One region of the Streptomyces sp. NPDC040718 genome, then DNA from elsewhere that is predicted to be linked to it. Evidence: riboswitches for the same ligand, from Rfam matches in the RefSeq annotation. Region 1 holds a riboswitch; each other region holds the start of a gene.
The links. Region 1 has a riboswitch for cyclic di-AMP ahead of ACZ597_RS20220 (M23 family metallopeptidase). Riboswitches for the same ligand answer to the same signal wherever they lie in the genome.
Positions count from the first base shown of each region.

Region 1 (9,601 bases):
GCGGCGGGGTCTTCGTGCTGCGGCGGGCCATCGCTGCGCGGCTCCTTAACCAAGGTTCGGGATGTACTGGGGCGGATCTGGCGTGGTTGACGCGGACCATTGTGGCCCGAGGCACCGACAACGCGGACTCCGACCCCGGGGGTCCCCCGTACGGAGTCGGGGGGAGTGACCCGGGAACTTATCCGGCCGTCGGTGCGCTTGCATACAGTGGCAGGTCTGACAGAAATCTCTGCATCGCGATCGAAGGGACCACATGCCCATGGGTCACACGGCCACAGCTCAGGCCGGCTCCGGCGGCCTGACAGCGACCGAGCACCGGCTGGCCAACGGCCTGCGCGTGGTGCTGTCCGAGGACCACCTCACTCCGGTCGCCGCCGTCTGCCTCTGGTACGACGTCGGCTCGCGCCACGAAGTCAAGGGGCGGACCGGTCTGGCTCACCTCTTCGAGCACCTGATGTTCCAGGGTTCGGCGAGCGTACCGGGCAACGGGCACTTCGAGCTCGTCCAGGGCGCCGGCGGCTCGCTGAACGGCACCACCAGCTTCGAGCGCACCAACTACTTCGAGACGATGCCGGCGCACCAGCTGGAGCTCGCCCTGTGGCTGGAGGCGGACCGCATGGGCTCGCTGCTGGCCGCCCTGGACGACGAGTCCATGGAGAACCAGCGCGACGTCGTCAAGAACGAGCGCCGCCAGCGGTACGACAACGTCCCCTACGGCACCGCGTTCGAGAAGCTGACCGCCCTCGCCTACCCGGAGGGCCACCCGTACCACCACACCCCGATCGGCTCGATGGCCGACCTGGACGCCGCCTCCCTGGAGGACGCGCGCAACTTCTTCCGTACGTACTACGCGCCCAACAACGCCGTGCTGTCGGTCGTGGGCGACATCGACCCGGAGCGGACCCTCGCCTGGATCGAGAAGTACTTCGGCTCCATCCCGGCGCACGACGGCAAGCAGCCGCCGCGCGACGGCTCGCTCCCCGAGATCATGGGCGCGCAGCTGCGCGAGGAGATCGTCGAGGAGGTCCCGGCGCGCGCGCTGATGGCCGCCTACCGCCTGCCGCACGACGGCACCCGCGAGTGCGACGCCGCCGACGTGGCACTGACCGTGCTGGGCGGCGGCGAGTCCTCCCGCCTGCACAACCGCCTGGTCCGCCGTGACCAGACGGCCGTGGCGGCCGGGTTCGGCATGCTGCGCCTGGCGGGCGCGCCCTCGCTGGGCTGGCTGGACGTCAAGACCTCCAGCGGCGTCGAGGTGCCCGCCATCGAGGCGGCCGTCGACGAGGAGCTCGCGCGGTTCGCCGCGGAGGGTCCGACGGCCGAGGAGATGGAGCGCGCGCAGGCGCAGCTGGAGCGCGAGTGGCTGGACCGGCTCGGCACCGTGGCCGGCCGCGCCGACGAACTGTGCCGCTTCGCGGTGCTGTTCGGCGACCCGCAGCTCGCCCTGACCGCCGTCCAGCGGGTCCTGGACGTCACCGCCGAGGAGGTGCAGGCCGTGGCCGCCGCCCGGCTGCGCCCCGACAACCGCGCGGTACTGGTCTACGAGCCGCTGGCCGGCGCCGAGGCCCACGAGACCGAGCAGCACGACGAGAACGAGGGGGCGGAGCAGTGAGCGACACCGCAGCCGTCACGATGACCTTCCACCCGCGGCCGCAGGCCGGCGAGGCGAAGCCGTGGGCCTTCCCGGCCCCGGAGCGCTCCACGCTCCCCAACGGCCTGACCCTGCTGCGCTGCCACCGCCCCGGCCAGCAGGTGGTGGCGGTCGAGGTCAACCTCGCGGCCCCGCTGGACGCCGAGCCGGAGGGCCTCGACGGGGTGGCCACCATCATGGCCCGCGCCCTGTCGGAGGGCACCGACAAGCACTCCGCCGAGGAGTTCGCCGCCGAGCTGGAGCGCTGCGGTGCCACGCTCGACGCGCACGCCGACCACCCCGGCCTGCGGGTCTCCCTGGAGGTCCCGGCCTCCCGGCTGCCCAAGGCGCTCGCCCTGCTCGCCGAGGCCCTGAGCGCGCCCGCCTTCGCCGACAGCGAGGTCGACCGCCTGGTGCGCAACCGGCTCGACGAGATCCCGCACGAGCTGGCCAACCCGCAGCGCCGCGCCGCCAAGGAACTCTCCAAGGAGCTGTTCCCGGCGACGCTGCGCATGTCCCGCCCGCGCCAGGGCACCGAGGAGACGGTCGCGCGGATCGACTCCGGGGCCGTGCGCGCCTTCTACGAGGCCCACGTACGCCCCTCCACCGCCACCGCGGTGGTCGTCGGCGACCTGACCGGCATCGACCTGGACGCCCTGCTGGCGGACACCCTGGGCGCCTGGACCGGCAACACCGCCGCGCCCCGCCCCGTCCAGCCGGTGACGGCCGACGACACGGGCCGCGTGATCATCGTGGACCGGCCGGGAGCCGTCCAGACGCAGCTGCTGATCGGCCGGATCGGGCCGGACCGGCACGACATCGTCTGGGCCCCGCAGGTGCTCGGCACCTACTGCCTCGGCGGCACCCTCACCTCACGCCTGGACAAGGTGCTGCGCGAGGAGAAGGGCTACACCTACGGCGTGCGCGCCTTCGGGCAGGTGCTGCGCTCGACGGCCGACGGCAAGGGCGCCTCGATGCTCGCCATCAGCGGCTCGGTGGACACCCCCAACACGGGTCCGGCGCTGGAGGACCTGTGGAAGGTGCTGCGGACCCTCGCGGAGGGCGGACTGACCGACGCCGAGCGGGACGTGGCGGTGCAGAACCTGGTGGGCGTGGCCCCGCTGAAGTTCGAGACGGCCGCCTCGGTCGCAGGCACGCTCGCCGACCAGGTCGAGCAGGAGCTGCCGGACGACTACCAGGCGCGGCTGTACGCGCGGCTGGCCGAAACCGGTACGGCGGAGGCCACTTCGGCCGTCGTGAACGCCTTCCCGGTGGACCGACTGGTCACCGTCCTGGTGGGCGACGCGGCCCAGATCGAGGAGCCCGTACTGGCCCTCGGGATCGGTGAGGTCACCGTCGTCGCCAACTGAGCGGCGCGAGGCCCGAGACGGGCCGGAATCCGGCCCGTTTCCAGGGGGCTCCGGTGGAACATCCACCGGAGCCCCCTTTGTCCGTTTGGTGGCGTGGTTGCAGGTATGCGGTGTGGCGTACGCAACAAAAGCGCTCGTCTGTTTGGCGATTGACTGATGATCCGCCTAGCGTCGGCCGTGCTGTTCGTCAGTTCGTACCCGCCGCACCCGCGGCACCGGACAGCGATCGCCGAGTCCCCGTCAGGCGCGAGCCTGGGGAGCCGGGGACCCACATGCGTCCCTGGGGTGAATCGGACCCCCTCGCAAGAGGAGGCCCGTAGGAGACCTTCCTGCTCCGAACCCGTCAGCTAACCCGGTAGGCGAGAGGGAAGGAAAGGATCACCCCCTTCATGGCGTTTGGCAGTCGTGCCGCCGGTTCTGGTAAGCACCGTGGTTCCAGCCGTCTGAGCCGCAAGACCGCCGGCTACGCCGGCATCGCCGCCCTCGCCACCACGGGCGTGGTCGGCACCCTGGCCGCTCCGGCCTTCGCGGCGGACAACAGCAGCGCTCCGTCCATGGAGGACACCGGTCAGAACGCGATCGTCGTCGCCGACGGTCTGCAGGACGACATCGAGGTCCAGGCCGCGACCCAGCAGAGCGCCGCCGAGGCCGTCGCCGCGCAGGCGCAGGCCGAGTCCGAGGCGAAGACGCGGGCCGCCGAGGCCAAGCGCGCCGCCGAGGCCAAGGAGAAGGCCGAGCGCGAGGCCGCCGAGAAGGCCGCGAAGGAAGAGGCCCGCAAGCGCCTCAACACCTTCGTCGCCCCCATCGACGGCTCGTACGTCAGCACCTCGTACGGCGCGGGCGGCGGCATGTGGTCCTCCGGCAGCCACACGGGCATCGACTTCCACGCCGACTCCGGCACCTCCGTCCACGCCGTGGGCGCGGGCACCGTCGTCGAGGCCGGCTGGGGCGGCGCCTACGGCAACAACGTCGTCATCCGCCACAACGACGGCACCTACACCCAGTACGGGCACCTGGACTCGCTGAGCGTCTCCGCGGGCGAAACGGTTACCCCGGGCCAGCAGATCGGCCTGTCGGGCTCCACCGGCAACTCCAGCGGCCCGCACCTGCACTTCGAGGCCCGCACCGGCGCCACGTACGGCACGGACATCAACCCGCTGGCCTACCTGCGCAGCCACGGCGTGGGCATCTGACCCGCACCCGCACGGCGCTTCACCGAAGAAGGCCCCGGCTCTTTGAGCCGGGGCCTTCTTCGTATTTCTCATCGCATTTCCGCTCCCCGCTCGGAAATTTGTCGCGTGTTGCAATAGAGTCGCAGCACGGCCACGATAAACCGAACCGAAACCAGCGGAGGTCCGGCCTTGCGTATTCCGGCGCACGCGGTGTGCACAGCGATTCGCGACGACATCGTCTCCGGATTCTTCGGGCCGGGCGGCCGGCTGACCGAGGAGGTGCTCGCACGCCGCTACGGGGTCTCGCGCGTCCCGGTCCGCGAGGCGCTGCGGACCCTGGAGTCCGAGGGCTTCGTGACCACGCGGCGGCACGCGGGCGCCTGCGTGGCCGAGCCGACCGAGCAGGAGGCGGCCGACCTCCTGGAGCTGCGGATGCTGCTGGAGCCGCTCGCCGCCTCCCGCGCCGCCCGCCGGCGCACCGACGGCCACCTGAAGGTGCTGCGCGGACTGGTCAGGCTGGGCCGGGAGCGGGCCGGCCGGGCGCAGGGGGAGGACCTGCGCTCCCTGGGGGGCTGGTTCCACGAGACGCTGGCCCAGGCCTCGGGGAGCCCGGGGCTGATCGCCCTGCTGACCCAGACCCGGCACAAGATCGCCTGGATGTACGTGGTCGAGGCCCCCGCGCAGCCCGCGGAGTGCTGGGCCGAGCACGCCGCGATCGTGGACGCCGTCGCCCGCGGGGACGCGGAGCGGGCCAGGACCCTGACCGCGCAGCACGCGCAGCGGTCGGCGGCGGCGCACCGCCCGAGGGTGAGGAATCCGCAACCTGCCGTAAACACGGCGAGCGCTCCTGATTAACAAATCCCGTATACAACGGAGGGATATCCGGGTGCTCCCGTATGTCGGCGGAATTCGCGCGGCTTCCGGGTTCCCGCTTTTGTGCATCCACTTTTGTGCATCCGCTTTTGCGTGTCTGTGGCTCGATTCCGTCGCGCAGAATTCGCGGACTCCCCGAAGGGGAAACACGGAAGCCGCGGCCCCCGGGGTGGCGGGGACTGCGGCTTCCGGGCTACCGGACCCGAAGGGTCAGACGGTCTCGGGGAGCTCCTCGAGACCCTCGGCGACCAGCTTCGCGAGGCGGTCGAGCGCGGCGTCCGCGCCCTCGGCGTCGGAAGCCAGGACGATCTCCTCGCCGCCCTGGGCGCCGAGGCCCAGGACCGCCAGCATCGACGCGGCGTTGACGGGGTCGCCGCCGGCCTTCGCGATGGTCACCGGAACTCCGGAGGCGGTCGTCGCCCGGACGAAGATCGAGGCGGGACGAGCGTGCAGGCCCTCGGCCCAGCCGACGTTGACGCGGCGCTCTGCCATGGTGATGCCCTTCAGGTTCTACGGGTTGTCTAGACCAGTCTCTCACGCCGTCCGGAATGCTCGGACCGACCTTCGGCCCGCATCCACCGCCGTTCGACCCTCCCCAGCTTGCACCGGTTCGCCCCGGTCCGCCGTAATCGCCGCGCACTCGCCGAGCGGGCCGCCCACCGCACCCGCACACCTGGCCGGACCGCCCCTTAAGGTGGCCCCATGACCACCGCGTCGGACCCCTCGTACCCGGCCCACTGGGAAGCGGACGTCGTGCTGCGCGACGGCGGCACCGCCCGGATCCGCCCCATCACCACCGAGGACGCGGGCCGCCTGGTCAGCTTCTACGAACAGGTCTCGGACGAGTCGAAGTACTACCGCTTCTTCGCGCCCTACCCCCGCCTCTCGGACCGCGACGTCCGCCGCTTCACGCACCACGACTACGTCGACCGCGTCGGCCTCGCCGCGACCATCGGCGGGGAGTTCATCGGCACGGTGCGCTTCGACCGCATCGGCCCCGACGGACGGCCCGCCTCCGCCCCCGCCGACGAGGCCGAGGTCGCCTTCCTCGTCCAGGACGCCCACCAGGGCCGCGGAGTCGCCTCCGCCCTGCTGGAGCACATCGGCGCGGTGGCCCGGGAGCGCGGGATCCGCAGGTTCGCGGCCGAGGTGCTGCCCGCCAACACCAAGATGATCAAGGTGTTCACGGACGTCGGCTACCAGCAGAAGCGCAGCTTCGAGGACGGCTCCGTCCACCTCACCCTCGACCTCGAACCCACCGCCGAGTCCCTCGCCGTCCAGCGCGCCCGCGAACAGCGCGCGGAGGCCCGCTCCGTGCAGCGCCTCCTCGCCCCCGGCTCCGTCGCGGTGATCGGCGCCAGCCGCTCCGGCGCCGGCGTCGGCGCCACCGCCCTGCGCAACCTGCGCGACGGGGGATTCCGCGGACACCTCTACGCCGTCAACGAGGCCCGCGCCCCCGGCATGGAGGGCGACCTCCTCGAAGGCGTACGGGCCTACCGCGGCCTCGCCGACATCGGCGCCCCCGTCGACCTCGCCGTGATCGCCGTCCCCGCCGACCGCGTCCCGGACGCCGTGGCCGCCTGCGGCGAGCACGGGGTGCAGGGGCTGGTGGTCCTGTCCGCCGGATACGGCGAGAGCGGCCCGGCCGGACTCGCCCGCCAGCGCGAACTGGTACGGCAGGTCCGCTCGTACGGGATGCGCCTCATCGGGCCGAACGCCTTCGGGGTGATCAACACCGCGCCGGAGGTGGAGCTGAACGCCTGCCTCGCCCCGGCCCCCGCCTCCGCGCGCGGCCGGATCGGCCTGTTCACCCAGTCCGGTGCGATCGGCATCGCCCTGCTGTCCGCCCTGCTGCGCCGCGGCGAGGGACTGTCGTCCTTCGTGTCGGCCGGGAACCGGGCCGACGTCTCCGGCAACGACATCCTCCAGTACTGGTACGAGGACGAGGCCACCGACGTCGCCCTGATGTACCTGGAAACCCTCGGCAACCCGCGCAAGTTCACCCGCCTCGCCCGCCGCACGGCCGCCGCCAAGCCCGTGGTCGTCGCCCGGGGCGGCCGCCACACCCCGGCCGGACACGTCGTCCCCGGCACCCGGCTCCCCGAGGCCACCGTCTCCGAGCTGCTGCGCCAGGCCGGCGTCATCCGCGTCGACACCGTCACCGAGCTGGTCGACGTCGGCCTGCTGCTGGCCGGGCAGCCGCTGCCGGCCGGGCCCAGGGTGGCGATCCTCGGCAACTCGGAGTCCCTCGGCGTGCTCACCTACGACGCCTGCCTGACCGAGGGGCTGCGCCCGCTGCCCCCGCTGGACCTGACGACCGCCGCCGGCCCGGCCGACTTCCGCGCGGCCCTGACCGCCGCGCTCGCCTCCGACGACTGCGACGCCGTCGTCGTCACCGCCATCCCGTCCGTGAGCGACCGCGAGCTGGCCGACGACCTCGCGCAGGCGCTGCGGGAGGCCGTCGCCGGGGTCCCGGGCAAGCCCGTGGCCGTCGTGCACGTGGAACTCGGCGACCTCGTCGAAGCCCTGGCCGCCGCGGCCGGCGACACGCCCCCCACCGCGTCCCCGCCGCCCGCCGAGGCCCCTGCCGACGGCGCCGCGCCCGGCCTCGACGGCGCCGCGCCCGGCCTCGACGGCGCCGCGCCCGGCCTCGACGGCGCCGCGCCCGGCCTCGACGGCGCCGGCCGGATCCCCGCCTACCCGGCCGCCGAGCGCGCCGTGAAGGCCGTCGCCGAAGCCGTGCGGTACGCCCGGTGGCGCCGGGACAACACGGAGACCGGACAGGTCCCCGAGTACGAGGACATCGACGAGCCGGGCGCCGCCGCCCGGCTCGCCGCCCTGCTGGCCGGCGTCGAGGAGGACGCCGCGCTGACCCTGGACGAGGCCGACGCCCGCGAGCTGCTCGGCCGCTACGGGATCCGGGTGCTGCCCACCCTCCCCGCCCCCAGCCCCGACGCCGCCGTCCGCGCGGCCCGGGTGCTCGGCTACCCGGTCGCCCTCAAGACCACCGCTCCGCACCTGCGCCACCGCGCCGACCTGGGCGGCGTACGCCTCGACCTCACCACCGAGGCCGAGCTCAGGCGCTCGTACGAGGAGCTCACCGAGGCCCTCGGCAAGCCGGCCGAGCTGCAGCCGGTGGTGCAGACCATGGCCCCCCGCGGGGTCGACACCGTCGTCCGCGCCACCGTCGACCCCGCCGCCGGAGCCGTCCTCTCCTTCGGGCTCGCCGGGGTCCCTTCCGAACTGCTCGGCGACACCGCCCACGGCCTGGTCCCCGCCACCGACCGGGACACCGCCGCCCTGATCCGCTCCATCCGCGCCGCCCCGCTCCTCTTCGGCTGGCGCGGCAGCGACCCCGTCGACACCCCGGCCCTGGAGGAGCTGCTGCTGCGGCTGTCCCGGCTGGTGGACGACCACCCGGAAGTGACCGGGGTCTCGCTGGAGCCGGTCGTCGTCGCCACCGAAGGCCTCTCCGTGCTCAGCGCCACCGTCCGCGTGGCCCACCCGCCCGCCCGGACCGACGTCGGCCCCCGCACGCTGCCGAGCTACTGAGCGCACGGCAGGCAGGGGGAGGCCGTACGGGCCTTAGGATGGACCTCATGGCGAAATCCGGTACGACGACCCAGGGACTGCGCACGGCCATCGAGCGCAGCGGCTACTACCCGGCCCTCGTGGCCGAGGCGGTGGAGGCCGCGGTGGGCGGCGAGCCGATCTCGTCGTACCTGGTCCACCAGGAGACCACCTTCGACTCCAACGAGGTGCGCCGGCACGTCACCGTGCTGGTCCTGACCGGCAACCGGTTCATCGTCAGCCACACCGACGAGCAGGCCGCCGACGCCGGGTCGCCGTCCCCGTACGCGACCACCTCCACCGAGTCGGTCAAGCTCTCCAGCATCTCCTCCGTGGTGCTCAGCCGCGTCGTGGCCAACCCGGAGTCGTACACGCCCGGCCAGCTGCCCCGCGAGGTCGTCCTGACCATCGGCTGGGGCGCGGTCTCGCGCATCGACCTGGAGCCCGCCGCCTGCGGCGACCCCAACTGCGACTCCGACCACGGCTACACCGGCAACTCCACCGCGGACGACCTCAGCCTGCGCGTTAGCGAGGCCGGCGACGGCCCCGAGACGGTGCGCCAGGCGCTGGTCTTCGCGCAGGCACTCAGCGAGGCGACGGCGGCAACCTCCGGTCCCGCCCGCTGATGTCGTACTCCGTACCGTCGAACTGGCAGGACGAACCGGAGCTGCTGGACCTCGCGGGCGCCCCGGTCCCGCAGTACGGCTCCGGCTCGCTCGCCGACCTGCTGCCGACCCTCGCGGCCGGCCAGGGCGTACCCGGCCTCACCGCCGGGATCGCCGAGCTGGCCCCGGCCGACCGGAACTGCGTGTTCCTGGTCGACGGCATGGGCTGGGAGCAGATCAAGGCCCACCCGGACGAGGCCCCGTTCCTCACCTCCCTCCTCGCGAGCTCGCGCGGCGGCACCGGCCGGCCGATCACCTCCGGCTTCCCGGCGACCACCGCCACCTCCCTGGCCTCCGTCGGCACCGGCCTGCCGCCCGCCC
Region 1 covers NZ_JBVIXO010000007.1:211,287-220,887, reverse strand. The annotation lists gene ACZ597_RS20235 (DNA gyrase/topoisomerase IV subunit A) at 1-31, opposite strand, end outside; gene ACZ597_RS20230 (M16 family metallopeptidase) at 260-1,612, shown strand; gene ACZ597_RS20225 (M16 family metallopeptidase) at 1,633-3,000, shown strand; cyclic di-AMP (ydaO/yuaA leader) riboswitch at 3,218-3,377, shown strand; gene ACZ597_RS20220 (M23 family metallopeptidase) at 3,390-4,193, shown strand; gene ACZ597_RS20215 (GntR family transcriptional regulator) at 4,362-5,027, shown strand; gene ACZ597_RS20210 (HPr family phosphocarrier protein) at 5,256-5,537, opposite strand; gene ACZ597_RS20205 (bifunctional acetate--CoA ligase family protein/GNAT family N-acetyltransferase) at 5,748-8,597, shown strand; gene ACZ597_RS20200 (DUF5998 family protein) at 8,645-9,241, shown strand; gene ACZ597_RS20195 (alkaline phosphatase family protein) at 9,241-9,601, shown strand, end outside.

Region 2 (9,601 bases), on a different contig from region 1:
GATCCAGCCCCCCGCCGTCTACTCCGTCATCGCCCTGCACCTGCTCGGCTACGACCTGGAACACCCGGTGATGCGGGCCGGGCTGGAATCCCTCGACCGCTTCGCCGTGTGGCGCGAGGACGGCGCCCGGATGGTCGAGGCCTGCCAGTCCCCGGTCTGGGACACCTGCCTCGCCGCCATCGCCCTGGCCGACGCGGGCCTGCCACCCGACCACCCGGCCCTGGTCAGGGCGGCGGACTGGATGCTCGGCGAGGAGATCCGCCGCCCCGGGGACTGGGCCGTGCGCCGGCCGGGACTCGCCCCCGGCGGGTGGGCCTTCGAGTTCCACAACGACAACTATCCCGACATCGACGACACCGCCGAGGTGGTCCTGGCGCTGCGCCGGATCCGCCACCCCGAACCGGCCGGGCTGGAGGCCGCCGTCGCCCGCGGGGTGTCCTGGACCCTCGGGATGCAGTCGAAGAACGGGGCCTGGGGCGCCTTCGACGCCGACAACACCAGCCCCTTCCCCAACCGGCTCCCCTTCTGCGACTTCGGCGAGGTCATCGACCCGCCGTCGGCGGACGTCACCGCCCACGTGGTGGAGATGCTCGCCGCCGAGGGCAGGGCCGCCGACCCGCGCGCCCGGCGCGGCATCGCCTGGCTGCTCGCCGAACAGGAGGCGGACGGCGCCTGGTTCGGCCGCTGGGGCACCAACTACGTGTACGGGACCGGCTCGGTGGTCCCGGCCCTCACCGCCGCGGGGATCGCGCCCTCGCACCCCGCCGTCCGGCGGGCGGTGCGCTGGCTGGAATCCGTACAGAACGAGGACGGCGGCTGGGGCGAGGACCAGCGCTCCTACCAGGACCGCGCCTGGGCCGGGAAGGGCGCCTCGACCGCCTCGCAGACCGCCTGGGCCCTGATGGCCCTGCTGTCGGCGGGCGAGCGCGGGGGCGACGCCGTCGAACGGGGCCTGGCGTACCTGGTGGAGACCCAGCGCCCCGACGGGACCTGGGACGAGCCGCACTTCACCGGGACCGGCTTCCCCTGGGACTTCTCCATCAACTACCACCTCTACCGGCAGGTGTTCCCGCTCACCGCCCTGGGCCGGTACCTCCACGGAGAACCGTTCGGCCCGGACCGGCACCCCGTCCGGCCGGCGGGGGAGTCCTGATGCCGACCGTGCCCGCCGGAGCCGGTCCCCCGCCGCTGCTGGTCGCCTGCGCCCTGCGCATCGAGGAGGCGGCCCTGCGCAGCGCGGGCCGCGCGGCCGGAGGCGGCGGCACGGTCCTGCGCACCGGCATGGGCCCGCGCGCCGCCGACCGGTCGGTCGTCCGGGCGCTGGGACGGCCCGGGATGCACCGGGCGGCCGTCCTCGCGACCGGGTTCTGCGCCGGCCTGGTACCCGGCATGCACCCCGGCGACCTGGTCGTCGCCGAGGAGACCCGGGACCCCCGGGGAGTGGTCGCCTGCACCGGCACCGCCCTGCTCGCCGAGGCACTGGCCCGCGCCGCACCCGGCCGGACCGTGCACACCGGCGCACTGACCGGATCGGACCACGTCGTCCGCGGCCAGGAGCGCGCGCAGCTGCGCGCCACCGGCGCCGTCGCGGTCGACATGGAGTCCGCGGCCACCCTGTGGACCGCCGCGGGACCGGGACGCCCGGTTGCGGCCGTCCGGGTGATCGTGGACGCTCCGGAGCACGAGCTCGTCCGTATCGGCACGGTTCGCGGTGGAATATCTGCCTTCCGTGTACTACGTGCCGTACTGCCCGCGTTTCATGAATGGCACCGTTCGTTGCTGCTTCCCAGGAGGTGAATCCAGATGGCCATGCCCCTGCGACAGTCCATCAGGGTCGGGACCTATCTTCTCGAACAGAAGCTCCGCAAGCGCGAGAAGTTCCCGCTGATCGTCGAGCTGGAGCCGCTCTACGCCTGCAACCTCGCCTGCGAGGGCTGCGGGAAGATCCAGCACCCGGCCGGAGTGCTCAAGCAGCGCATGCCGGTCGCCCAGGCGGTCGGAGCGGTCCTGGAGTCCGGCGCGCCCATGGTCTCCATCGCGGGCGGCGAGCCCCTGATGCACCCGCAGATCGACGAGATCGTGCGCCAGCTCGTGGCCCGCAGGAAATACGTCTTCCTCTGCACCAACGCCCTGCTGCTCCGGAAGAAGATCGAGAAGTTCACCCCCTCCCCCTACTTCGCCTTCGCCGTCCACATCGACGGCCTGCGCGAACGCCACGACGAATCCGTGGCCAAGGAAGGCGTGTTCGACGAGGCCGTCGCGGCCATCAAGGAGGCGAAGCGCCGCGGATTCCGGGTGACCACGAACTCCACCTTCTTCAACACCGACACCCCGCAGACGATCATCGAGGTGCTGAACTTCCTCAATGACGACCTCCAGGTCGACGAGATGATGATCTCGCCCGCCTACGCCTACGAAAAGGCACCCGACCAGGAGCACTTCCTCGGCGTCGAACAGACGCGGGAACTCTTCAAGAAGGCCTTCGCCGGAGGCAACCGGCGCCGCTGGCGGCTCAACCACTCCCCGCTCTTCCTCGACTTCCTCGAAGGCAAGGCCGATTTCCCCTGCACCGCCTGGGCCATTCCCAATTACTCGCTCTTCGGCTGGCAGCGCCCCTGCTACCTGATGAGCGACGGCTACGTGCCCACGTACCGGGAGCTCATCGAGGACACCGACTGGAGCAAGTACGGCCGCGGCAAGGACCCCCGCTGCGCCAACTGCATGGCGCACTGCGGCTACGAGCCCACCGCCGTCCTCGCCACCATGGGCTCCCTCAAGGAGTCCCTGCGCGCCGCCCGGGAGACCGTCGCGAGCAATCGGGACGCGTCGGCATGAGCCCCGGACAGGGCGGGGGGGCGGGCGGCGCGGGGGCCGGCCGCAAGGGCTTCGACCTCGCCGCGCTCCTCGCCGAGCGCGGCGGGGAGCGCTACGAGCTGCACGCCCGCCACCTCAACCACCAGCTGCCCCGCATGCTGCACACCATCGGCTTCGACAAGGTCTACGAGCGGGCCGAGGGGGCCCACTTCTGGGACGCCGAGGGCAACGACTACCTCGACATGCTGGCCGGGTTCGGGGTGATGGGCCTGGGCCGGCACCACCCGGTGGTGCGCCGGGCCCTGCACGACGTCCTGGACGCCCAGCTCGCCGACCTCACCCGCTTCGACTGCCAGCCGCTGCCCGGGCTGCTGGCCGAGAAGCTGCTGTCGTACAGCCCGCACCTCGACCGGGTCTTCTTCGGCAACAGCGGCACCGAGGCCGTGGAGACCGCCCTGAAGTTCGCCCGGTACGCCACCGGGCGGCCCAGGATCCTCTACTGCGACCATGCTTTCCACGGGCTGACCACCGGCTCGCTGTCGGTCAACGGCGAAGGCGGCTTCCGCGACGGGTTCGCCCCGCTGCTCCCCGACACGAAGATCGCGCTCGGGGACCTGGCGGCGCTGGAGCGCGAACTCGCGCGCGGGGACGTGGCCGCCTTCGTGGTGGAGCCGGTCCAGGGCAAGGGGGTGCACGCCGCCCCGCCCGGGTTCCTGCGCGCCGCGCAGGAGCTCCTGCACCGGCACAAGGCCCTCCTCATCGCCGACGAGGTGCAGACCGGCCTCGGACGGACCGGTGACTTCTACGCGTACCAGCACGAGCCGGGCGTGGAACCGGACCTGGTGTGCGTGGCCAAGGCCCTCTCCGGCGGGTACGTCCCCGTCGGCGCGACCCTGGGCAAGGACTGGATCTTCCAGAAGGTGTACTCGTCCATGGACCGGGTGCTGGTGCACTCCGCCAGCTTCGGTTCCAACGCCCAGGCGATGGCGGCCGGGCTGGCGGTCCTGTCGGTCATGGAGGACGAGCAGGTGGTGGCCAACGCCCGGGCCATGGGCGACCTGCTGCGCGGACGCCTGGCGGCGCTCGTGGACCGGTACGAGCTGCTGCACGAGGTGCGCGGGCGCGGGCTGATGATCGGCATCGAGTTCGGCAAGCCCTCCTCCCTGGGGCTGCGCAGCCGCTGGGCCGTGCTCCAGGCCGCCCGAAAGGGCCTGTTCGCCCAGATGGTCGTGGTGCCGCTGCTGCGCAGGCACCGGATCCTCACCCAGGTCTCCGGGGACCACCTGGAGGTCATCAAGCTCATCCCGCCGCTCATCGTGGACGAGGCGGACGTCGAGCGGTTCGTCGGGGCCTTCCAGGAGGTCATGGACGAGGCGCACGGCGGCGGCGCCCTGATGTGGGACTTCGGCCGGACCCTCGTGAAGCAGGCGGTCGGCAACCGCTGAGGCGCGGCGGCGCCGGAGGGGGCCCGGGCGGCCCCCTCCGGCTGGCCGGGGTCAGCCCTCCAGGAGCCGGTCCCGCAGCCGGTCCAGGGAACCGGGCGCGAGCGCGAGCCCCTCGGCGAGGTAGCGCTCCACCCCGCCCCACTGCTCGTCGATGGTCGCGAAGGCCGCGAGCAGGTACTCCGCGCGGGCGTCGAACAGCGGCGCCAGCAGCTCCATCACCTCGGGGGAGCGGGCCTCGGGCGCGTCGCTGCCCCGGCGCACCCGGTAGCGGTTGTGCGGGGCGTTGGACTCCAGGTAGTCCGCCACGATCGCCTCGCGCTCGACGCCCAGCGCGAGCAGGGTCACCGCGACCGACAGCCCGGCCCGGTCCTTGCCGGCGGCGCAGTGCATCAGCGCCGGCACGCTGTCCAGCGCGAGGGCGTGCACGACGCGGCTGTGCTCGGCGGTGCGGGTGCGGATGATCGTGCGGTAGGAGTCGGTCATGCGGGCGGCGGCCCTGCCCCCGCCCAGGAGGCCGCGGAGCTGGTCGAGCTCGCCGTCGCGGACCATCCTCCAGAATTCGCGGCCGTCGGCCGGATCCGTCAGCGGGATGTTCACGTTTCGTACACCCGGCAGTTCGACGTCCGGGCCCTCCAGGGCCTGATCGGCTCCGTTGCGGAAGTCGAAGACGGTGTGGAGCCCCAGCGACGCGAGGAACTCTGCGTCGGTTTCGGTGGCATGCGCCAGATGTCCGCTTCGGAACAGTCGTCCCGGCCTGACCCTCCGTCCGTCCGTCGTCGGCAACCCGCCCACGTCACGGAAGTTGCGCACTCCGGTCAGTTCCGCGCCGGGTTCGGGCCCGGTGGGAAGGGGCTGGGGTATCTGCTGGGTCACGTGTACTCCTCCGCTTGGTTCGTGGTGTCCGAATTGGCCTGGTTGGGAACAACTTGCCATATGTGGAGGCGAGATCGGGCCGGGCTCCGTGAGCCAGATCATACGGTGACCGTGCGTGCCTGATCGCGGGAACCGAATTGCCTTGTGGGGACGGTTGTTGATGGTGCGGAATGGACGCAGGGTGACCGGAATTCCATTGATCCCCCATATCTGCGAATCCGTCAGGGAATTCGCGGCTTGTTGCCCGGTGCCCCGCTCGATTACCTTCGCGATCGATCCGGGTGGACCGCCTAATCCTGCCGCCGCCCGGGAACCGCACCCGACCATCGCGCGCGGCAGGAGCGGGGGAACCAGGTAGGCCGCTGCTCCGGATCATTTCCGGCTCAGCTAGGGGTGAAGCCGAACCCGTGCTCCGCACGTACGGCCGGACATCTCCAGTCCGAACCCGACAGCTCACCTCGCAGGCGCCGGAGAGGAATTCGCCATGCCCGGAAAGGGTAAGCACCGCCGTCCGAAGTCCCGTTCGATATCCCGCGGCTTCGCCGTCGCCGGAACCGGCGGAGCGGCCCTCGCGCTCCCGCTGATGGGTGCCGCCGGCGCCAACGCGGCCCCGGCCGCCGCCCCGGCCAAGTCCGCGCCCGCGCAGAGCTCGCAGGCCCCGGAGGCCCTCCGCGCCGCGGCCCCCGCGGCCGCGCCCGCGGCCGCGCCCGCGGCCGCCGAGCCCACCGTCTACACGGTCGTGCCGGGCGACTACCTCTCCAAGATCGCCGCCGAGCGCCACCTCGACGGCGGCTGGGAGCGGCTGTACGCCGACAACCACGAGGCCGTCGGCGCCGACCCGTCCCTCATCCACCCGGGCCTGAAGCTGACCCTCGTCGGCGGCGAGGCCCCGGCCGCCGCGCCGAAGGCCCCTGCGGCCCCGGCCGAGGAATCCTCCAGCGGTGCTCCGGCCGCCCCCGAGGGCGTGGGCGGCAAGGCCCAGTCCCCGAAGGCCCCGGGCAAGGCCGCCCGCACCTCCGGCGGCGCGGCCGCGCAGGGCTCGGGCGCCGCCGCCAAGAGCGAGAAGGCCGCCGCGCCCGCCGCCGCGTCCGGGTTCACCGCCCCCGTCGGCGGCGGCGTCTCGACCCAGTACCGGGCGAGCGGTGCCATGTGGTCCTCCGGCTACCACACCGGCGTCGACTTCATCGCGAGCACCGGGACCACCGTCAGGGCCGTCGGCGCGGGCACCGTGGTTTCCGCAGGCTGGGGCGGCGCGTACGGCAACGAGGTCGTCATCAGGCACGCCGACGGCAAGTACTCCCAGTACGGCCACCTCTCCTCCCTCTCCGTCTCGGTGGGCCAGAGCGTCACCGGCGGCCAGACGATCGGCCTCTCCGGCGCGACCGGCAACGTGACCGGCCCGCACCTCCACTTCGAGATCCGCACGGGCCCGTCCTACGGCTCGGACGTCGACCCGCTCGCCTACCTCCGCTCCAAGGGCGTGAGCATCTGACGGCACCGCCGTCGGCACGAGGACACGCGTGGGGCCGGGACCCGAGGGGGGTCCCGGCCCCACGTGTACTTATTCCTTATCCCCCGCGTGGTATAGATCACGGTCCGTCAACCCCTCATTACGTTGGCGTAGGTTGGTTGCCAAGGTGAAGGATGTCTTCCTGTGGCAGCGACGAAGACGACACTGAAGACCATCGGCTCGTACGCGGCGATCGGGGACAGCTTCACCGAAGGCGTGGGGGACCCGGGACCCGGGGATTCCCATCTCGGCTGGGCGGACCGGCTCGCCGTACTCCTGGCCGATCAGCGCGACGAGCACGACTTCCGGTACGCGAATCTGGCCGTGCGGGGCAAAGTACTCGACCAGATCGTGGCCGACCAGGTCCCGAGAGCCAAGGAACTCGCACCCGACCTCGTCACCTTCTGTGCGGGCGGCAACGACATCATCCGCCCCGGCAGCGACCCGGACGACCTCGCGGAGCGGTTCGAGGCGGCCCTGGCCGACCTCAAGGCCTCCGTGGGCCTCGTGATGATCACCACCGGCTTCGACACGCGGGGCGTGCCGGTCCTCAAGCACCTGCGGGGCAAGATCGCGACGTACAACGTCCACGTCCGAGCCATCGCCGACCGGTACGGCTGCCCCGTGCTCGACCTCTGGTCCCTCAAGACCGTCCAGGACCGCCGGGCCTGGGACGCCGACCGGCTGCACCTCTCGCCCGAGGGGCACACCCGCGTGGCGCTGCGCGCCGCGCAGGTCCTCGGCTACGAGGTGCCGGCCGACCCGGACCAGCCCTGGCCGCCCGTCCCCCCGCGCGGCTCGGTCGACGTGACCCGCGACAACATCCAGTGGGCGCGCGAGTACCTCGTGCCCTGGATCGGCCGCCGGCTGCGCGGCGAGTCCTCCGGCGACCACGTCGAGGCCAAGCGCCCGGACCTGCTGCCGCTGTAGCGGACGCGCAGGGGGCGGGATGCGGGGCCGGTACCGCGCGGCGGAATCCTCCGGGGCCCGTGTGCGTTGGGATGGTCGTAGACGTACGACCGTCCCATCCTGCACCTTCCCAGGAGGCGCCTTGACCGGCTCCCTTCCCCTGCGTCCCCGGCTGCGCGCCCTGCGGCCCGAAGCCTTCGGCGCGGATTCCTCCGGCGCACGGCTGGAGCGGATCCTGCGCTCGCCGAACTTCGCCGACGGCGTCTTCCAGAACCCGGTAGGGGCCCGGACCAGGCCTTCCGGATCGATGGCGGAGTTCGCCAAGATCTACTTCCACAAGGAGCAGCGGGTCCTGCGCAGCCCCGACGCGCCGATCCCCGTGCACCCGACCACCCTCGCCGACCTGGCCAAGCCGCCGGCGAGCGGCCTGCGCCTGACCTGGATGGGCCACTCCAGCGTGCTCGCGGAGATCGACGGCCGCCGCGTGCTCTTCGACCCCGTGTGGGGCGACCGGTGCTCCCCCTTCCCCTTCGCCGGGCCGAAGCGGCTCCACCCGGTCCCGGTGCCGCTGGCCTCGCTGGGTGCCGTCGACGTCGTCGTGATCTCCCACGACCACTACGACCACCTCGACCTCCCCACCATCAAGGCCCTGGCCGGCACGGACACGGTCTTCGCCGTCCCGCTCGGCGTCGGCGCGCACCTGGAACGCTGGGGCGTCTCCCCGGACCGGCTGCGCGAGCTCGACTGGAACGAGGCCACCGAGGTCGCCGGTCTCACCCTCACCGCCACCCCGGCCCGGCACTTCTGCGGACGCGGCCTGCGCAACCAGCAGGTCACCCTGTGGGCCTCCTGGGTCGTCAGCAGCGGCGAGCACCGGATCTTCCACAGCGGGGACACCGGCTACTTCCCGGGCTTCAAGGAGATCGGCGCCGAGCACGGGCCGTTCGACGCCACGATGATCCAGATCGGCGCGTACTCCGAGTACTGGCCGGACATCCACATGACCCCGGAGGAGGGCGTGCGGGCTCACCTCGACCTCCAGGGCGGTGTGCCGGCCGGCACGCTGCTGCCGATCCACTGGGGCACCTTCAACCTGGCCTTCCACGCCTGGGCCGAGCCCGCCGAATGGACGCTCGACGCAGCCGAGGGCGCGGGCCAGCGCGTCGCCGTCCCGCGCCCCGGCGAGCCCTTCGAGCCCGCCGGCAAGCTGCCGGTCGAGCCCTGGTGGCGTCCGGTCTCCACCCCCATCGCCCGCCCCTGGCGCCACCCGAAGCCGACGGACCCGGCGGACCCGGCGCCGAGCGGGCCCCGGGCCAGTGATCTGGACCTGGCGGGGGAGCGCTGACCCCGGCCGCCCCCGACCAGAGCAGTACGCAGGCCAGCTCCTGTACCGACCCGCACACGGTGGTGGCGACCACCGGCACCCTCGTACGCGGCCGGCGGTCCGCCGCCCCGCCCCGCCGGCCGGAGTCAGCAGCGGCCGCGGGGCGGTTCCGGCGGCCGGCACGAGCCCGGACGGCCCCCGCCCTGTTGCGGTACCGCCAGGGCGAGGGCCACCGGGCCGATCCCGGTCCCGGCGCGCAGGGCCGGCCCGCAGGGGTCAGTAGTAGCGCAGCAGCGTCGGCTCGGCGTGGCGTGCGTACGCCCCCAGCGCCAGGCCCTGGTGAGCGAGCCGGGCCTTCTCCGCCCGGCGGATCGCCAGCAGGGTGCCCAGCGCCTCCTCGAAGTCGTCGTTGACGACGTGGTAGTCGTGCTCCGCCACGAAGTTGAAGTCGCGCAGCGCCATCGTGTGCCGCAGTTCCCGCTCCTCCTCGTTCTCACTGCCCCGGCCCGCGAGCCGCCGGTCCATCATTTCCACGCTGGGGGCCATGATGAAGATGCCGACGGTCTGTTCCGGGAAGCAGCGCCGGAGGTTCAGGTAGCCCTCGGGGCAGTAGTCGAGCAGCAGGTCCTGGCCCCGGCCGAGCGCCTCCTCGAGGGGAGCGCGCAGGGTGCCGTAGTACTCGTCGAAGGACGGGTGGATCCACTGCGCGAACTCGCCGTTGCCGGC
Region 2 covers NZ_JBVIXO010000005.1:276,324-285,924, reverse strand. The annotation lists gene shc (squalene--hopene cyclase) at 1-1,153, shown strand, start outside; gene ACZ597_RS15495 (phosphorylase family protein) at 1,153-1,797, shown strand; gene hpnH (adenosyl-hopene transferase HpnH) at 1,804-2,835, shown strand; gene ACZ597_RS15485 (aspartate aminotransferase family protein) at 2,832-4,259, shown strand; gene ACZ597_RS15480 (tyrosine-protein phosphatase) at 4,311-5,132, opposite strand; cyclic di-AMP (ydaO/yuaA leader) riboswitch at 5,450-5,612, shown strand; gene ACZ597_RS15475 (LysM peptidoglycan-binding domain-containing M23 family metallopeptidase) at 5,617-6,624, shown strand; gene ACZ597_RS15470 (SGNH/GDSL hydrolase family protein) at 6,787-7,572, shown strand; gene ACZ597_RS15465 (MBL fold metallo-hydrolase) at 7,694-8,896, shown strand; gene ACZ597_RS15460 (guanylate kinase) at 9,152-9,601, opposite strand, start outside.
Region 2: it holds a riboswitch for cyclic di-AMP, as region 1 does, so the genes downstream of both, ACZ597_RS15475 (LysM peptidoglycan-binding domain-containing M23 family metallopeptidase) here and ACZ597_RS20220 (M23 family metallopeptidase) in region 1, are expected to answer to the same signal.

Region 3 (9,601 bases), on a different contig from region 1:
CGGCGCTCGGGAAGCCCTGGAGCACCTCGATGGCGTCGCGGCGCCGGATGTAGTCCTCGTGCGCCTTCTGGTACGCGGCGGCGAGCTCCGGGTCCTCGGCGAGCCGCGCCTGCATCTCCTTCATCACCCCGTTGGCCTCCAGGGTGCCGATCGCGGAGGCCGCGCGCGGGCACGTCAGGTAGTACAGCGTGGGGAAGGGGGTGCCGTCGGGCAGCCGGGGTGCGGTCTCGACGACGTCCGGCTGGCCGCAGGGGCAGCGGTGCGCGATGGCGCGCAGCCCGCGCGGCGGGCGGCCGAGCTGCTGCTCGAACGCCTCGATGTCCGCGTCGGTCGGCTCGGTCCGGTCGGTCTGGGGCGGGGGCGTCTGCATGCCTGGAGGAAGTCTCTTCGTTCGGTCGTACGTGATGGGTGGGTCATTCGCCGGGACGGTCGGCCTTGTCGACCCCGTCCCAGACGTTGGAGTACCAGGGGCGGTCGGAACCGTCCTGGCCGCCGCGGCGGTGCTCCCGGGCCGCGGCCCCGGGGTCGGTCATGATGTAGCCGATCTCCCCCGGGCGCAGGAAGTGCAGGTGCTTGCGCGCCTGCTGCTCCGCGTAGGCGGGGTCCTGCCAGCGGGCCTTCTCGTCGCGGAGCTGTTCGAGGCGCTTGCGCGCGGTGTCGGCGGCCCGCCGCTGGTCCGTGATCTCCGAGCGCTGGGACACGTACTGGCGCATCGGATACGCGAGGGCGACGACCAGCGTACAGAGGACGAGGACCAGCAGTGCCGCGCGGCCGGTGAGCCGGCTGCGGCGGATGTGCCGGCGGGACTGCGAGCGGTAGACGTGGGCCGCGGTCCGTTCGCCGAGCTGCTTGAGCCGGGTCGCCGTCGAGAAGGTGGAGAACCGATCCCGGTTCCCGGCCATGGTCCCGCCTCCCCTGTGCGCGCACTACGCAATACGTCCCCGCACACGGTACGGGACCGAGTGCGGGGACGTACGGAGGCTGGGGCCCCAGGGGTGTCCCCCCGGGGCCGTCGCCCTGAGGCGGTGTCAGCCCTTGAAGCGCGGGAAGGCGCTGCGGCCGGCGTACACGGCGGCGTCGTCGAGGATCTCCTCGATGCGCAGCAGCTGGTTGTACTTGGCGACGCGGTCCGAGCGGGCCGGGGCGCCGGTCTTGATCTGACCGCAGTTCACGGCGACGGCGAGGTCGGCGATGGTGACGTCCTCGGTCTCGCCGGAGCGGTGCGACATCATGCACTTGAAGCCGTTGCGCTGGGCCATCTCGACGGCGTCGAGGGTCTCGGTCAGGGAACCGATCTGGTTCACCTTCACGAGCAGGGCGTTGGCGGAGCCCTCCTCGATGCCGCGGGCGAGGCGCTCGGGGTTGGTGACGAAGAGGTCGTCGCCGACGATCTGGACCTTGGAGCCCAGGCGGTCGGTGATGGTCTTCCAGCCGGCCCAGTCGTCCTCGAACAGCGGGTCCTCGATGGAGACGAGCGGGTACGCCTCGACGAGCTCGGCGTAGTAGTCGGTCATCTCGGCGGCCGAGCGGGACTGGCCCTCGAACTCGTACTTGCCGTCCTTGTAGAACTCGGACGCGGCGACGTCGAGCGCGAGCGCGATGTCCTTGCCCGGGGTGTAGCCGGCCTGCTTGACGGCCTCGATGATGAGGTCGAGCGCGGCGCGGTTGGACTCCAGGTTCGGGGCGAAGCCGCCCTCGTCGCCCAGGCCGGTGGAGAGGCCCTTGGTGTGCAGGACCTTCTTGAGGGTGTGGTAGACCTCGGCACCCCAGCGCAGCGCCTCGGAGAAGGACTCCGCGCCGATCGGGGCGATCATGAACTCCTGGATGTCCACATTGGAGTCGGCGTGCGACCCACCGTTGAGGATGTTCATCATCGGAACGGGCAGCAGGTGCGCGTTCGGGCCGCCGAGGTAGCGGAACAGCGGCAGGTCCGAGGCCTCGGACGCGGCGTGGGCGACGGCGAGGGAGACGCCGAGGATGGCGTTGGCGCCGAGCGAGCCCTTGTTGTCGGTGGCGTCGAGGTCGAACATGGCCTGGTCGATCAGGCGCTGCTCGGTGGCGTCGTAGCCGACGAGCTCCGGCCCGATCTGCTCGATGACGGCGAGGACGGCCTTCTCCACGCCCTTGCCCATGTAACGGTTGGGGTCACCGTCACGGAGCTCGATGGCCTCGAAGGCACCGGTGGAGGCGCCGGACGGAACGGCAGCACGGCCGGTGCTGCCGTCGTCGAGGCCCACCTCGACCTCGACCGTGGGGTTGCCTCGGGAGTCCAGGATTTCCCGGGCTACGACGACGTCGATGGACGGCACGAGCATCTCCTTCTGGGATGTGACGCTGGGTGTGCGGTGGCGTGTGGCCGTGGGACGGCCCTGCCGACTAGAGCCTAACCGGCTCCGGGGTGTGGGCTGCCCGACCGCCCGGGTCCTGGGACGAAAAAGGGGCCGAATACCCGTCTTCCTGGACATAGGGCCCTTGATTCGCCGAGCTCGGTGGGAGGCCACACCACGGAAGACAGCGCTCCGGTTCCGGAATGCGGGTACCGGAGGACGACACGCCGCCGCCCGGCGCGTGGGGGGATACGCGCCGGGCGGTGGGGATGCTGCGGGGTGCCGCGAGAGTTACGCGGACATTCAGCTGAGCTTCAGCTTCTGACCCGGGAAGATCAGGTCGGCGTCGGACACGGTGTCCTTGTTGAGCTCGAAGAGCTTCTCCCAGCCGCCCTTGACCTTGTTGGCCGTGGCGATGGTGCCGAGGGTGTCGCCTTCCTTGACCGTGTAGCTGCCGTTGCCCGCCTGCGGGGCCGACGGCTTGCCCGGGGTCCAGTTGCCGGAGCCGGCGCCGGAGCCCTTGGTCTCGGTCTCGGTCTTCGGCGTGGACGGCTTGGCCGGAGCGGGCTTCGCCGGGGCCGGCTTGGCCGGAGCGGGCTTGGCCGGGGCCGGCTTCGTCTCGGGCTTCGGCTTGGCCGGGGTGGTCGAACCGCCGCCGTTGTACGAGGAGTTGGACAGGCCGACGCCGCAGTGCGGCCAGGCGCCCTTGCCCTGGCCCTTGAGGACCTTCTCGGCGATGGCTATCTGCTGGCCCTTGGTGGCCTGGTTGGCCTGCGAGGCGTACGCCTTGCCGCCGTACGCGGCCCACGTGGAGGACGAGAACTGCAGGCCGCCGTAGTAGCCGTTGCCCGTGTTGATGGACCAGTTGCCGCCGGACTCGCAGGCGGCGACCTTGTCCCACTCGGCCGCGGTGGCGGCGCTGGCGGTACCGGCGGCCATCAGGGGGGCCGCGACGGCGACACCGGCGACACCGGCGAGCGTGACGATGCGGACGGCCTTGGAGCCGCGGCGGTGCTTGCCCTTGCCGGAAAGCAGCATGGAGTTCTCCTCACCGACGCCTTCGAGGTGAGCTGTCGGGTTCGGGCGGATGAGTTGCCCGGTCACGCGGCGCGGCGCGTGTCTTCACCCCTAGCCGGTACGCGGGCCGTCTCTCAACGGCCTTTCCCGGCGCCTACCTTGGTTCCCCCGCTCCTGCCTTCGGCGCTTGCGCGACGACTGTTCCCTCCGGCCGCCGGCAGGATTCGGCGATGCGGTCGAAGGAGCTCGCGGTGGCGAGCGATTCAGAAGGTAGGCAGGTCTCTCCCCGATGTTCAACGTGTGATTTTGGGGAGAAACCGGCCTACTTGCCTTCTTCGAGAGCACGTTTGTGCAGGTGAGAGGCGGGTTTGCGGAAGTTCCGGAACGAGACACGCCAGTTGTCCGGAAGAGATGCATGTCTCATTTGGCGATAACGGACATTCAGCTCGTAATGGATGTCCGAACTGCCCTCTATTTCTTGGTTAGATCCAGGTTCTGTCCGGGCTTGATGAGGTCCGCGTCCCCGCCGATGACCTGCTCGTTGGCTTTGTAGAGCTCGCCCCAGCCCCCCTTGACGCCCTGGGCGTTGGCGATGTCCGAGAGGCTGTCGCCCGCCTTCACGGTGTACGTGGGCTCCGCGGCGGCGGCTGACGCCGTGCCAGGCGCCGCGGGCACCTCGATGGCCGCCGGGCCGCGGTGCTTGCCCGGGCCGTCGGTCGCCTCGGCGGACGGGGTGCCCGTCGGGGCGCCCGGGGTGGCCGGGGCGGTGGGCGTGACGCCCGGGGAGGGGGTGGAGCCCGGGGCCGTCGGGGTTGCCGGAGCGGTCGGGGTGCCCGGCGCCGTCGGGGTACCCGGGGTCGGCGTGGGCGTGCCCGGCGTCGTGGGCTGGACGGTGAAGTCCGGCTCGGGCATGACGGGCAGTCCGCTGGAGGGGCCCAGCGGGTAGTCCGGGAGCCCGCTCGGATTGGACGTGGCGCCCGGCGCCGGGGTCGGGGCCCCGAAGTCGGTGGAGGGCTTGCCCTTGCCCGTCTTCGGCACCGAGGCGTCGGGCCGGGTCGGGGTGGGCGCGACGGGACCGGGGTTCAGCTTGTCGCCAGGGTCCACCTCGGGCGCCGGGCCCTGCTGGGTCAGCCCGGCCGAGGCGGAGCACAGCGGCCAGGCCTGGGGGCCCTGGGAGGCCAGCACGCGCTCGGCGACCGCGATCTGCTGGGAGCGGCTGGCGAGGTCCGGGCGCTCCGCGTACGCGAGTCCGCCGGCGTTGCGCCACTGCTCCAGGGTGAACTGCAGGCCGCCGTAGGCGCCGCTGCCGGAGTTCGCGCTCCAGGTGCCGCCGCTCTCGCAGTCGGCGACCTTGTCCCACGTGGTGGTGTCGGCCGCGTTCGCGCCTGTGGCGGCGAGCAGCGGCATGGCCAGCGCGGAGCCTGTGACTCCTGCGGTGACGACGATCGCGGGTACCTGGCGGGGGCGTCTGTGGCGGCCGTTCCCGGGAAGCATGAGACTGCACCTTTCGCATAACGGCGGGGTAACGGCAGAACCTAGCCGCCTTCGAACGGATGTCACAAGTTCGGCGGTGGACTGACTTCCGGTCAGTTCGGCTTCGCGCGCGCCCTCATTCGTTCGGGACTGTGAAGCGGACGGGAAGGGTGCGCAGGCCCCGCATGATGAGCCCGCCGCGCCAGCGCAGGTCCGTAGGGGGAACCGCAAGTTCCAGATCCGGCAGACGCTTCAGCAAAGTTCCGAGGGCCGTCTGGCCTTCGAGACGGGCGAGCGGGGCGCCGAGGCAGTAGTGGATCCCGTGGCCGTACCCGAGGTGCTGATTGTCACTCCGGGAGAGGTCCAGGGTGTCCGGTTCGGCGAACCGCCCGGGGTCCCGGTCGGCCGCCGCGAGGACCACCAGTACCGGGTCCCCGGCCTCGACGTCCTGCCCGCCGAGGGTCAGCGGCCGGGTGGCGAACCGCCAGGTGGCGAGCTCCACGGGGCCGTCGTAGCGCAGCAGTTCCTCGACGCCGGTCTCCAGCAGCGCGCTCTCGCCGGCCGCGAGGGAGGCCTGGAGGCGCTCGCGCTGGTCCGGGTTCATGAAGAGGGAGTGGATGCCGTTGCCGATGAGGTTCACGGTCGTCTCGAAACCGGCGAAGAGCAGGATGAAGGCCATCGCCGTGGCCTCGGCCTCCGTCAGATGGTCTCCGTGGTCACTTGCCCGGATCAGATCTGAAATGAGGTCATTGCCCAGATCATCCCGCTTGCGGTGGATGAGTTCCCCGAGATACGTGCGCATCTGCTTCACCGAGCGGGCGACCCCGCCGCGCGGCCCGCCGCCGTGGCGGATCATCATCCCGGCCCAGTCGCGGAAGTCGTCCTGGTCCTCGCGCGGTACGCCGAGCATCTCGCAGATGGCGTAGATGGGGAGCGGGAACGCGAACTCGTGGATGAGGTCCGCCTCCCCCTTCCCCGCGAACTGATCGATGAGATGGTCGGTCAGCTCCTGCACGCGCGGGGTGAACTCGGCCACGCGCCGCGGGGTGAACGCCTTCGACACCAGCCGCCTCAGCCGGGTGTGGTCCGGCGGGTCGATGTTCAGCAGGTGCGTCATCAGCTCCGCCTTGCGCTCCCCCGGGATCCCGGTCTTGCCCTTGGCGTGCGCCGGCTCCGCGTGGTGCGCCGGGTTCTTGCTCAGCCGCTGGTCCGCGAGGGCCTGGCGGGCATCGGCGTACCGGGTCACCAGCCAGGCCTCGACGCCGCTGGGCAGCCGGGTGCGGTGCACCGGCGAGTTCTCGCGCAGCCAGGCGTAGGCCGGATAGGGGTCGGTCGCGAACTCCCAGTCGAAGAGCGTCGGCCCCTCGGGGCGGGACGGATCGGGCTGGGCGGCGGAGGTCTGATCGTGCACCCGTCGACCGTATCCCGGCTCGCCACCGGCCATCCCTTATGGCCGCTTCGTCGCGGCTGTCCGTAGATCGGACATCGCTTGACGCCAGGTTCTGCGACATTCCTACTTTCGGTTCTGTGGATGTCAGGATCTTGAAAAGCAGTTTCGCGGTGGTGGAGAGACGGGCCGAGCACGCGGTCAAGTACTTCTACTCCCACCTCTTCTGGCACAACCCCGGGCTCCGCGAACTCTTCCCGGCCTCCGCCGAGGACATGGAACGCCAGCGCGACCGGCTCTTCGCCGCGCTCACCCATGTCGTCACCCACCTGGAGAGCGAGACCCTCCTCCCCTACCTACGCGACCTCGGACGCGACCACCGCAAGTTCCTCGTCGGCCCCGAGCACTACGCCGCCGTCGGCGCCAGCCTGATCGCCGCCCTCGCCCAGACCTCCGGCGACGCCTGGACGCCGGCCGTCGAGAAGGCCTGGGGCGAGGCCTACCAGGTCATCGCCGACGCCATGACCGCCGGCGCGGCCGCCGACGACGAACCTCCCTGGTGGGAGGCCGAGGTGGTGCGCCACCTCCAGTACGGCGAGGACATCGGCGTACTGACCCTCGCACCGCGCACCCCGCTGCCCTACCTGCCCGGCCAGTACGTCAGCGTGAGCAGCGACCGCGTCCCGACCACCTGGCGCACCTACTCCCTCGGCAACGCACCCCGCCCCGACGGCACCGTCGACCTGCACGTCAGCCGGATCGACGGCGGCCGGCTCAGCACCGCCCTCGTCCGCGACGTCCTGCCCGGCGAGGTGCTCCGCCTCGGCGCCCCCGGCGGACAGCTCACCCTGCGCCGCGAGGACCGCCCCCTCACCCTCATCGCCGCCGGCACCGGCTGGGCACCCGTACGGGCCCTGCTGGAGGAACTCCTCCAACACCCTCCCGACCACGACGTACGGCTCTTCGTGGTCGCACGGGACGCCGCCCACCTCTACGACCGGCCCCTGATCGACCGGCACGCCGCCGCCTGCCGCTGGCTCGGCGTCACCTACATCACCCCCGCCCCCGGGCAGCACCGCAACCAGGCCACCGACCGGCTCGCGACCGCCCTCGGCAACCGCGCCCTGTGGCGGGAACAGGACGTCTACCTCAGCGGCCCGGCCCTGTTCATCGAGGAGACCACCCACCTCCTCCGGGAACTCGGAGCCCGCCCCGACCGGGTATTCCACGACACCGTCCCCGTCGCCGGCTCCCAGCGCACCCGGCCGCTGGGCTTCGGCGAGTGGTTCCTGCACCGCCCGTCCCCGCACTGGCACAACCCCTCGGGCCGCGCCCCGCGCGACTAGGCCGCGCCCGCCGGATTCCGCCGGCGCATACCGGGGCCGCTCCCCCGCCGCTCCCGCGCTACTCCCCCGACACGCCCTCGGCCGCCCGGATCGCGTCCCGGTAGACACGGGCCGCCGCACGCAGCGCCGCCTCGGGGTCGGTCCCCGACGCCTCGGCGCGCGCCGCCAGCTCCAGCAGCTCGTACCCGATGCCCTCGCCCCGGGGCAGCTCCACCGCCACCCCGCCCGTACGGGCCCGCCCGGCGAGCTTGGCCGCCAGCGCCAGGCCCGGCTGGCCCAGCGGGATCCCGTCGGTGACCGAGTCCCGCTGCTTCTCGACCGCCTTGGTGGCCTGCCAGTGGGCGCTGACCTCCTCCGGGGAGTCGGCCGTGGCGTCCCCGAACACGTGGGGGTGGCGCCGGATCAGCTTGTCCACCAGGTCGCCCGCGACGTCGTCGACGGAGAAGGCCTCCGCCCCGTCCTCGCCGCCGCCCTCCTCCTCGGCGATCCGCGCGTGGAAGACCACCTGGAGCAGCACGTCGCCGAGCTCCTCGCGCAGCGCGTCCCGGTCGCCGTCCTCGATCGCCTCGACCAGCTCGTACGCCTCCTCGATGGCGTACTTCACCAGCCCCTCGTGGGTCTGCCGCGAGGTCCAGGGGCAGTCGCGGCGGACCCGGTCCATGACCTGCACCAGGTCCAGCAGCCGCGCCCCCGGCAGGTCGTACGAGCCCGGCAACAGCTCCAGGTCGGGCATCGCGACCCGGCCCGAGCCGGCCAGCCTCGCCAGCCCGTCCGTCAGCCGCTGGTCGCCCTCCCCGGCCGGCAGCACCACGATCGTGCGGCCCCCGGCGCAGGCCTCTACGAGCGCGTGCGCGTCCGGGACCTCGTGCGACACCTCGACCCCCGCCTCGCGCAGGTACGGCAGCTGCGGGTGGCCCGGGTCGGCGCACAGCACCCGGTCCGCGGCGTGCAGGGTCTGCCACGCCGGCCAGGACAGCAGCCCGGGCGCGACCCGGTGGCTGGCGGTCAGCAGGACGATCCGGCCCGTGGGCTCGGCGGGAGCGGCGGCGGAGGCGGGGGTGTCGTTCACCCCCCGAACCTACCCCCGCCCGCAGCCCTCAGGCTCCGGCGGGTGCCGCCTGCTCGGGACGGGTCAGCTGGGTGATCCACGGCGTCTCCTGGTCCCCGAGCAGGATCTGCTGCGCGTCCCAGCGGCCGTAGCGCGGGTTGACCTCGATGTGCAGCGCCTTCGCCGCCTCCGCCAGCTTGGCCAGCGCCTTGTCCTGGCTGCCGTAGTGCGCGAAGACCTTGTCCCGCAGCAGCTTGAAGCGGGTGTCCGCCTCGATCTGCCCCGGCGCCAGCTGCGCCTGCTGGAGCGCCGCGTCCCGCAGCTCCTTCTCCCCGCCCAGCTGCTCGATCTGCGCCTTGCGGACGTCCTGGACCTCCTTCGGGCTCACGCTCAGCCCGGCGTCCTCGGCGGCCCGCTCCAGGACGGCGCTCTGGATCATCTTGTTCAGCTTGAGCCGCTCCAGCCCGGCGGTCGCGCCGATCAGCTGCGCGCCCTGCTCGGACTTGTTCTGGGCGGCGCGCACGTCGCCGACCTGGGCCTGGAGCGCCGAGGTGGTGATGCGCTCACCCCCGACGACGGCGGCGGTACCGGGACGGGTGCCGTCCGAACACGCGGTCAGCAGGGGGGCCGCCGCGAGCAGGACGGCGGAGACGGAGAGCGCTGTGCGACGGTGCAAAGGAGCCTCCAGGGCCGGGAGATTGTGCTTCGGTGCACAAGGGCCTTGCGGTGATCGATGGTATGCAGTCAGGGTGGCCCGAGCCACCGGTTCGACCAACGATTCCGGCGGTGTTGGGGTGCGAGTTCACCCCCGGTCACCGCGGAGTCCTTCCTTCCTGAGATCGTCGGTGCACCATGCCGACATCTCAGCTCGCCCAGCGTCAGATTCCGGACCGGCCCGCGACACAGGTCCCGCGGGGGGCCGGGCGGGGGGCGGGGGTGGCCGGGGCGGTGTTCGCCTCGCTCGTCACCGCCGTCGCGGTGTGCGGCGGGGACGCCGTCGCGC
Region 3 covers NZ_JBVIXO010000011.1:85,122-94,722, forward strand. The annotation lists gene ACZ597_RS25440 (DUF501 domain-containing protein) at 1-370, opposite strand, end outside; gene ACZ597_RS25445 (FtsB family cell division protein) at 414-902, opposite strand; gene eno (phosphopyruvate hydratase) at 1,029-2,315, opposite strand; gene ACZ597_RS25455 (transglycosylase family protein) at 2,631-3,365, opposite strand; cyclic di-AMP (ydaO/yuaA leader) riboswitch at 3,368-3,540, opposite strand; gene ACZ597_RS25460 (transglycosylase family protein) at 3,816-4,838, opposite strand; gene ACZ597_RS25465 (cytochrome P450 family protein) at 4,954-6,228, opposite strand; gene ACZ597_RS25470 (globin domain-containing protein) at 6,378-7,550, shown strand; gene ACZ597_RS25475 (nucleoside triphosphate pyrophosphohydrolase) at 7,609-8,619, opposite strand; gene ACZ597_RS25480 (SurA N-terminal domain-containing protein) at 8,648-9,274, opposite strand; gene ACZ597_RS25485 (YfhO family protein) at 9,451-9,601, shown strand, end outside.
Region 3: it holds a riboswitch for cyclic di-AMP, as region 1 does, so the genes downstream of both, ACZ597_RS25455 (transglycosylase family protein) here and ACZ597_RS20220 (M23 family metallopeptidase) in region 1, are expected to answer to the same signal.